DNA from 2 places in the Nonomuraea sp. MTCD27 genome. Region 1 is predicted to be linked to the other one. Evidence: riboswitches for the same ligand, from Rfam matches in the RefSeq annotation. Region 1 holds a riboswitch; the other holds the start of a gene.

Region 1 (4,429 bases):
CACCGGTCCAGCCTGTCCTGCTGGGCGGCGTCGTGCCGGGCCGCGGTCTCGTTCAGGTCATCGATGATCTTCCGTACCGTCGCGTCCACGGGTAGGAGTCTGCCCTACCGCTCGCGGAGGCCGCGCACCATGGTGGCGAAGGCGTCGGTCCAGTGACGGAGGGACTCGTCGGGGTCGCCGAGGGCGCCGCGCAGGTCGAGGCTGCACAGCCCGTGCGCCAGGGCGTTGAGCCGGACGGCGAGGTCGTGGGGCTCGGCGGGGGCGAAGGCGCCTTCCCGCACGCAGCGGGCGACGGCGGCGATGAGGGTGTCGAAGGTGGGCTGGATCCGGGCGGCGGCCTCGGCGTCGGGCTGGAACCCGGGGATCGGCCGGCCGAACATGAGCTCGTAGAGGTGGGGGTTGGCCAGGGCGTTGGCGCGGTAGGCGTGGCCGAGCGCGAGGAGGTCGGCGACCGGGTCCTCGGTGCGGGGCACGGCTTCGAACGCCTGGGCCAGACGCTCGAAGCCGGCCAGGAACATCTCGCGGACGAGGCCCGCCTTGTCGCCGAAGAGCTGGTAGACGGCCATGGTGGACACGCCTGCCTGCTGTGCGACGCGGCGGGTGGTCAGCGCGGCCGGGCCCTCGGAGGCCAGGAGCCGGCCGGCGGCGTCGACGAGCTCATGGCGAAGCTCCTGGTGGTCGCGCTTTCTCGGTCTTGCCATAGTGGCCAGCTTATCATAACGTTGTTATATAACAACGGTTTGAAACCCCTTCGGAAGGGACCAGCACCATGTCCGACCTGCATGTCGTCCTTGGCGCGACCGGCGCGATCGGCTCGGCCGTCGTCGCCGAGCTCACCGCCCGGGGCCACCGGGTCCGCGCCGTCAGCCGGAGCGCGAACCCCGGCCCCCACGAGCTGCGGGCCGACGTCACCACCACCGAGGGCGCCATCGCCGCCTGCCAGGGTGCCGCCGTGGTGTACCAGTGCGCGCAACCGAACTACGCAAGCTGGGCCGCGGAGTTCCCCGATTTCACCAGGACGGTCCTCGCCGGGGTGGAGGCCGCCGGTGCGAAGCTGGTCATGGCCGACAACCTGTACGTCTACGGCCCCGTGACCGGCCCCATGACCGAAGACCTGCCGTACGCCGCCACCAATCCCAAAGGCCGCGCCCGCATCGAGGTCGACGACCTGATCCTCGACGCCCACCGGGCCGGGCGCATCCGCGCCACCCTCGGACGGGCCTCCGACTACTACGGCCCCGGAGGCGTCAACACCGTCATCGGCCCGACCGTCTTCGCCGCCGCCCTGGCCGGCAAGACCGCCCGCTGGGTCGGCGACCTCGACCAGCCGCACACCATCGCCTACCTGCCCGACACCGCCGCCGGGTTGGTCACCCTCGGCGAGCGCGCCGAGGCGGACGGGCGCGCCTGGCACCTGCCCGCCGCCGAGCCCATCACCGGCCGCGCCTTCCTCGACCTCGTGTGGGCCGCGGCCGGCGGCACGCCGAAGAGCGCCGGGCTCGGGCGGGGGATGCAGCGCCTCGTCGGGCTGTTCCACCCCATGGTCCGCGAGTTCGGGGAGACCTGGTACCAGCGGGACCGGCCGTTCGTCTCCGACGACTCGGCCTTCCGGAAGGCGTTCGGACCGGTCGACGTCACCCCGCACCCGGCGGGCGTGGCCGCGACGCTCGACTGGTATCGGCAGCACGCGTAGCCCGCTCTCCCGGAGCGAACACAACGGGTGGCGCAGGATCTCTCCTGCACCACCCGTTGTCCCTTGACCATCGCACCTGGCAAGGAGCGTGCGGCCTGCCTGGGATCAGGCCTTGTACTGGGGGTAGCCGTAGCCGACGACCTGGGACTTGGGCCGGATGCGCTGCTCGACCTTGCCGTTGCCGGTGTTGCCCTCGATCGTGGTGATCGTGCCGTTGCCGTTGTCCTGCTTGACCAGGCCCACGTGGTCGATGCCCGTGGTGCTCTTGCCGTTCCAGTCGAAGAAGACGACGGCGCCGGGCTTGGCGGTCGTGCCCCAGTGCTGGTTGGTCTGGAACCACTTGGCATAGGTGACGGTGTAGGCGTCCCAGCCCATGCTGGGGCGGACGCCGGCCTTCTCGCCGACCCAGGAGACGAACATGGCGCACCACGGAGCGTTGGCGTAGGCCCGCACACTCCCGCCATCACGGGTGATGGTCTCCTGCGCCCGGGGCGAGGACATGTACCAGCTGTGGAACGGGGTGCCACCGCCCGCGGCGTTCTCGGCCACGCCGATCTGCGACTCGGCGACCTTCAGCACCGACTGCGCGGACACCTGACCCGCGGACTTCTGCGCCTGGGAGTCGTCGGCGGCGAAGGCCGGACCGGCGGCGAGAACGGCACCGGCCGCCACGGCCGCCCCGACGGCGAACCGGGTGAGGCTCGCGGGCTTCAGGGCACGGGAAAGGGTGTACTTGGCCATTACTTGGATTGCTCCTCGCTTCCATGCCGCCTACCGGGTTAGCTGACGGGTTCGGGCGTGGAAGTGCCCTACGGAGCGCTCGGATCAGAGCGCGCCGATTCACCCCGGAAAAAAAGGTGGGTCCCCGGTTCCGCTGCATTCACGGATTCGGCGGGCCGCGTCACACATCCCTGCACGTCCGTGCTGGTGAGACGCGGTCTCGACAAATGAACGGCGTCACGCGACAAGTGCTTGTCGGCAGGTCGTACGCCTTGAGTCCTCAAAGGTAAGCGAATCGCATAGAAAGATGCAAGCCGGGCCCTGGGAAAGGCAACAGGATCCCCTGTGACATAGGCGATCGCGACACAATTCTTTACCCAAGCAGCATGGTGGACGGGGTTTAGGAGGGCAAAAGAGGTCGCATCACGAGTATCACAAGTCACAGCCGTTCCGGACCGGCGACCAGGGCGGCGCCGGAAACTTTACCCAGCCCCGGAAACCCTTGCCGGCGCGGCTTTTCGGGCTCGTTCCCGCCGACGAACATGGGGCTTCGCTTTGCCATACTTGCTCCCACTTTAGGGAGATCTGTACCTTTACTGGGCGCGGTCCGCCGCGCCCGCCGAATCCGCGACCCCGCGGAGCCGGGGATCCACTCTTCGGGGTGAATCGGACGCCGGCCCGAGCCGCGCCCGTAGGGGCGACTTCCAGTCCCGAACCCGTCAGCTAACCCGGTAGGCGGCATGGAAGAAGGAGTCGACATCCCCATGCTCAAGCCTCAGCTTGCCGCGATCGTCAGGAACCGCCGCCCCGCCGAGCTCTTCGCGCTGGCCGTCGGAGGCGTGATCCTGGCCGCGACCACCGCCGTCACCGGCGCGACCGGTACGGTGCTCGCCTCGCCCACCGGTCACGGCACCACCGTGCAGGCGACCCAGCACAGGACCCAGCAGCTCACGTACGGCCTGGACATCTCCAACTACGAGCCCCAGTACGACTGGGCCGCCAGCCCCGCCCAGTTCGGCATCATCAAGGCCACCGAGGGCACCGGCTTCCGCGACGCCTCGTTCGCCCGGCACTGGCGTGAGCTGGGCGACAAGGGCATCGTGCGCGGCGCGTACCACTTCGGGCACCCCGGCAACGACCCCATCGCCGAGGCCGAGCACTTCCTGTCCGTGGTGAACGCCCAGCCCGCCAAGGCCGGGGACCTGCTGGTCCTGGACCTGGAGACGACCGACGACAGGTCCGTCGCCCAGGTGAACGCGTGGGCCAAGGCGTGGCTGTCACACGTGAAGGCCAGGACCGGGATCACCCCGATGTTCTACAGCGGCTGGAACTTCGCCGACACGTACGGCAAGGGCCTGGCCGAATATCCCCTGTGGGTCGCTCACTACAGCCGGGCCAAGGGCGCGCTCACCCCGCCCGCCGACTGGAAGTCCTGGACCATCCACCAGTACACCGACTCCCCCATCGATCAGAACGTCTCCGCGCTGACCCCCGGCCAGCTGCGCGACCTGGGCAGGCACGCCGCCTGACCGGCGCGTGCCCTCCCGGCCGCCCTGCCGCCCGGGAGGGCACGCGCCGCAGAGCAAGCACCGCAGAGCAAGCGCCGCAGGACGTGTGCCGCAGGACGACTCGCCGCCGCGACGAAGAGCAGGGCGGCGGTGGCGAGCGAGGCCGGGGCGGGGCCGGGCAGCGCGTCGCCGCGAACGGTGCGCCGGCCCGCTGAGACGGTCGGGGCTGCCGGAAGGCCGGGAGCGGCAGCCCGATCCCGGCCTCCCGGTGAGTCACTCGAAGGTGAGTGAGTCGATGGTGACGGTGCTGTTGCCGCCGTACCAGAAGCCCATCGCGAGCTGTCCGGGGGACGCGCGGTTGATCCCGTTCGCGGACATCGGAAGCCTGATGTCCTTGTACGCGGTGGTGATGGCCGGACGGCCGCCGCCGTCGAGCGTGAAGTCGCCGAACGCCTTGGTCACCCCGCCGAGGCCGAGGTGGAAGTGGGCCTGCTCGCCCCCTGCCGCG
Region 2 (4,429 bases), on a different contig from region 1:
GGTCGCGATTGGCCGCGCCTATCACCGCCATCACGAGGGTGCCCTTGGGCACCGGCACGCCGGCCAGCTCCACGTCCTCCATCGCGAGCCTGGAGGTGAGCTGGACCGGCGGGTCGTACCTGAGCACCTCCTCGACCACCTGCTTGGGCCGCTCCGCGGCGTGCGCCAGCAGGCCGTGCCGGGCCAGGTGCAGCACCCCGTTGCCGATGAGGTTGACGGTGGTCTCGTGCCCGGCCACGAGCAGCAGCACGCAGGTGGCCAGCAGCTCGCCCTCGGTCAGCTCCCGTACTTGCGTCAGGGCGCTCAGGAGGTCGTCCCCGGGGCGCTCGCGCCGGATCGCGGAGAGCTCGCGGAAGTAGTCGCGAAACTCCCTTCTGGCGCGCCCGGTTTCCGATACGAGGTCGTCTGTAAGCATCGGGTCAAGGCCGCGAGCCAGGATCTCGCTCCAGCCGCGGAAGCGCTCCTCGTCCTCCGGAGGCACCCCGAGCATCTCGCTGATGACCATGACCGGCAGCGGGTACGCCAGGCCGGACACGAGATCGGCCTCCTCGGGCAACCCGGCGACCAGCTCGGCGGTGATCGCCTCGATCCGCGGGCGCAGCCGTTCCAGCATGCGCGGGGTGAAGGCCCTGCTCACCAGGGCACGCAGCCTGGTGTGGTCGGGCGGGTCCAGCCACAGGAACGATTCGACGGGCTGACCTGGGTTGTTCCGGTTCGCCTCGGCGGAGCCGCGGCCGAAACGCGGGTCGCGCAGCAGCACCGTACAGAGCTCGTGGGTGGTGGCGACGAGCAGCCCGCCGCGCGTGCGGAAGAGAGGCCCGCGCGCGCTCATCTCGCGATAACGGGCGTACGGATCGCGCAGGAACCCTTTGTCGAACGGGTCGAAACCCAGGACGTCCGCCGCGCTCATCGACGCCGGATCCGGAGCTGGGGAAGGCTCGACGAGATCACTCATCGGGCGACGATCGGTGCCGACATATCGCGAGTACGTCACATATTTCGGATCATGTCAATAGTGCTCGTCAAGGGTGGAGATTGTCATGCTTGACGACCTTTCCAGGATGCGTTTACCGTCTGCGAGGAGCAACTTTGGCCGGGTCGATCGGTCCAAGTTCTGCTGTTGGGGGGGAGGGCTCCCGATGGATGTGCTCACTGAAGGTGTTGAGCTGAGCCATGCGGACCTTGCGTTGCTGGCGGAGCTGGCCAAGGGGGTCACGGTCGACCGGGTGGGGAGACGACTGGATATCAGCGGGCGGACGGTACGCCGGAGGTTGCGGGGCATCTGCGACCGCATCGGCGTGGCCACGGCGATCGAGGCGGTGGCCTGGGCTGCCCGCCGCCAGTTGATCTAGCGGCGGGCGGTGCCCGGGGCTCAGTCGGCGATGCGGACGGCGCCGGCGAACGGCCGCCGGGCGATCGAGGCGATGCGGACGACGTCACCGGTCTGCGGCGCGTGCACCATCATGCCGCCGCCGAGGTAGATGCCCACGTGGTGCAGGTCGTTGTAGAAGAAGACCAGGTCACCCGGCCGCAGCTCCTCGCGGGAGATGTGCCTGCCGGCGGTCCACTGGCTGCCCGTGTAGTGCGGCAGGGAGATGCCCACCTGCTGGTAGGCCGCCATGACCAGGCCCGAGCAGTCGTAGGAGTTCGGGCCTTCTGCGCCCCAGACGTACGGCTTGAGCTGCTGCGTGAGCGCCCACCGGGCGGCCTGCGCCGCCTTGCCGCCGCCGATGATCGGCAGGTTCACGCGCACCGCCCGCGTGCCGGGCCGGCCGGCCTCGCCCAGCGCCCGCTGGAACAGGTTGCTCTCGACCTTGGTGACCAGCTTGGTGATCTTGTCGCGCTTGGTGTCGAGCTCGGAGACGAGCTCCTGGACCTCCTCGATGCGCGTCTTGGCGCCGGCCCTGGCGCGCTCGGCGGCCTCCCTGGCCCTGGCGACCTGGTTGACCTCCTCGCCCTGCTGCTGTTCGAGCACGTACGTGGTGGCGGCGCGGTCGAGGAAGGTGTCGGGATCCTCGGAGGTGGCGAACGCCAGCGCCTTGCCCAGGCCGCCGGTGATGTAGGCGTTCTCGGCTAGCAGGGCGGCCTTGGCGCGCTTGGCCTCGAGATCGGCCTCACTGGTCGCCAGCGTCTTCTGCGCGGCCTCGGAGGCCTTCTTGGCGGTCTTGAGCTTCTCCCGCTGGCCGTTGTACTCCTCGGACAGCGTCTCGATCTCCGTGTGCATCTTCTCGACCTGCTTGGCCAGGTCCTGGAGCGACGGTTTGGGGTCCGCGGACGCCGAACCGACGGGGATGGCTATCAGCAGCGCGGCGATTGTGACACTTACCACACCGAAGCGGCGCGGTCGCCGGGCCCGTTCCGGAGGGCGGGCGTGCTTGCCCGCCGCCTTCCCCCCACGGTTGAGCGTGAGCTCCACCAACCAGCTCCTCTCATAGACGCCTACCGGGTTAGCTGACGGGTTCGGGCCGGAGCAGCCCTACCGAATGATTCGGATTCACCCCAGTGGTGGCGTCGGGTGACGCCACCGGCGGGTCCCCGGCTCCCCTCGCGGGGATTGGGCGTGTCCCCCTCGTCGCGATACGCGGGGAACATCGTCGCAGGACACTAATGCACTCCGGGTTCGTGCTCAACCAGAACTGCCGAGTCTGTAGAGGTTTCACAACCGAAGGGTCACAAGGTGATCTCGTGCACGCTCGTGCAGAACCGACTTTATGTCCTGTTTGCCGTCGATGGGGCCGAATGCAGAGATCCGCGGGGTGCGTGCCCGCATGGCAACGGGATGTAACAGGATGAGCCCAGAGATGGGAGTTAGGGCTGAGCCGTAATGACATCTGTACTCTGGAGAGCCATGGAGCAGGTGGCCGAACTGACAGTGCCCGAGACCGCGGTGGTGGTCCGGCGTGCCCGCACGCCCGACGTGCGGACGGTCAGGCGCCTGGTGGACACCTACGCGGGCGCGGGACCGCGGCTCCTGGAGAAGGCCACGGTGACCCTGTACGAGGACGTACAGGAGTTCTGGGTGGCCGAGCTGGGCGGACAGGTGGTCGGCTGCGGCGCACTCCACGTGCTCTGGGAGGACCTCGCCGAGGTCCGCACCGTTGCCGTGGACCCCGAGTGCCGGGGGATGGGCGTCGGCCATCGGATCGTCTCAGCTCTCATACAGCAGGCGAAGGATCTGGGTCTGCGGCGTGTATTCTGCCTGACTTTTGAGGTCGACTTCTTCGCGAGGCATGGCTTTCGCCCGATTCAGGGCACACCGGTCTCCCCTGAGGTGTACGCCGAACTGCTGGCCTCGTACGACGAGGGTGTGGCGGAGTTCCTCGACCTGGAACACGTCAAACCGAACACCCTGGGCAACACCCGCATGCTGCTCCATCTGACATCGGGTGACGCGGACCTTGACCAGATGGAAAGGTGATTGTTGATACCTATGTCGATACGTTGGGCAGCACAGGCATGTGTCCTGACACGTGCCACATGCGCACTCGAAGCGAGGTGACACGGTGAGCACCGGACAGCCGCCGTATCCACAGGACGAATCCGGCGAAAATTCTGCGCCTGCCACCCCCTACGGGCAGCAGAACACGGGCCGCCACCCCGGCGAGCCCGATCCCGACGTCACTGTGGTCGGCTACCGGGCGGACGATGCCTACGGGCAGCAGCCCCAGTACGGCCAGCAAGGCTATGGCCAGCAGCAGGGCTACGGCCAGCAACCTCAGTACGGCCAGCAGCAGGGCTACGGCCAGCAGCAGCCGCAATATGGCCAGCAGGGCTACGGACAGCAACAGCCGTCCCAGCCCGGCTACGGCCAGCAGGGCTATGACCAGCAGCAGGGCTACGGTCAGCAGCAACAGCCGGCCCAGCCCGACTACGGTCAGCAGGGCTACGGCCAGCAGCAGGGCTACGGTCAGCAGCCGCAGTCGGGCCAGCAGCCGCAGTACGGTCAGCAGCAGGGTTACGGCCAGCAGGGCTACGGGCAGCAGCAGCCGTCCCAGCCCGACTACGGCCAGCAGGGTTACGGCCAGCAGCAACAGCCGTCCCAGCCGTCCCAGCCGTCCCAGCCCGACTATGGCCAGCAGGGCTACGGCCAGCAACCGTCCCAGCCTGACTACGGCCAGCAGCAGGGCTACGGCCAGCAGCCGCAGTCGGGCCAGCAGCCGCAGTACGGTCAGCAGCAGGGTTACGGCCAGCAGGGCTATGGACAGCAGCAGCCGTCCCAGCCCGACTACGGTCAGCAGGGTTACGGTCAGCAGCAGGGCTACGGCCAGCAGCCCCAGTCCCAGCCTGACTACGGTCAGCAGCAGGGTTACGGGCAGCAGCAGCAGTCCCAACCCGGCTACGCCCAGCCCGGCTACGGCCAGCAGCAGTACGGCGACCAGCAGCAGTACGGCCAGGCCTACGGGCAGCAGCCCCAGGCTTACGGCCAGGG

Evidence for each region. A riboswitch is a leader RNA that binds a small molecule or an ion and turns the genes downstream of it on or off. The one in region 1 is predicted to bind cyclic di-AMP.
Region 2: another riboswitch for cyclic di-AMP. It lies ahead of ACBJ59_RS14550 (NlpC/P60 family protein); the one in region 1 lies ahead of ACBJ59_RS43630 (glycoside hydrolase family 25 protein).

The regions. Positions count from the first base shown of each region.
Region 1 covers NZ_JBGNUW010000019.1:36,359-40,787, reverse strand. Annotated here, with positions in the region: gene ACBJ59_RS43650 (O-methyltransferase) at 1-89, opposite strand, end outside; gene ACBJ59_RS43645 (TetR/AcrR family transcriptional regulator) at 105-701, opposite strand; gene ACBJ59_RS43640 (NAD-dependent epimerase/dehydratase family protein) at 770-1,693, shown strand; gene ACBJ59_RS43635 (CHAP domain-containing protein) at 1,799-2,434, opposite strand; cyclic di-AMP (ydaO/yuaA leader) riboswitch at 2,447-2,597, opposite strand; cyclic di-AMP (ydaO/yuaA leader) riboswitch at 3,021-3,165, shown strand; gene ACBJ59_RS43630 (glycoside hydrolase family 25 protein) at 3,178-3,942, shown strand; gene ACBJ59_RS43625 (fibronectin type III domain-containing protein) at 4,195-4,429, opposite strand, start outside.
Region 2 covers NZ_JBGNUW010000004.1:495,141-499,569, forward strand. Annotated here, with positions in the region: gene ACBJ59_RS14540 (cytochrome P450) at 1-955, opposite strand, end outside; gene ACBJ59_RS14545 (LuxR C-terminal-related transcriptional regulator) at 1,140-1,352, shown strand; gene ACBJ59_RS14550 (NlpC/P60 family protein) at 1,373-2,416, opposite strand; cyclic di-AMP (ydaO/yuaA leader) riboswitch at 2,422-2,571, opposite strand; gene ACBJ59_RS14555 (amino-acid N-acetyltransferase) at 2,849-3,418, shown strand; gene ACBJ59_RS14560 (RDD family protein) at 3,504-4,429, shown strand, end outside.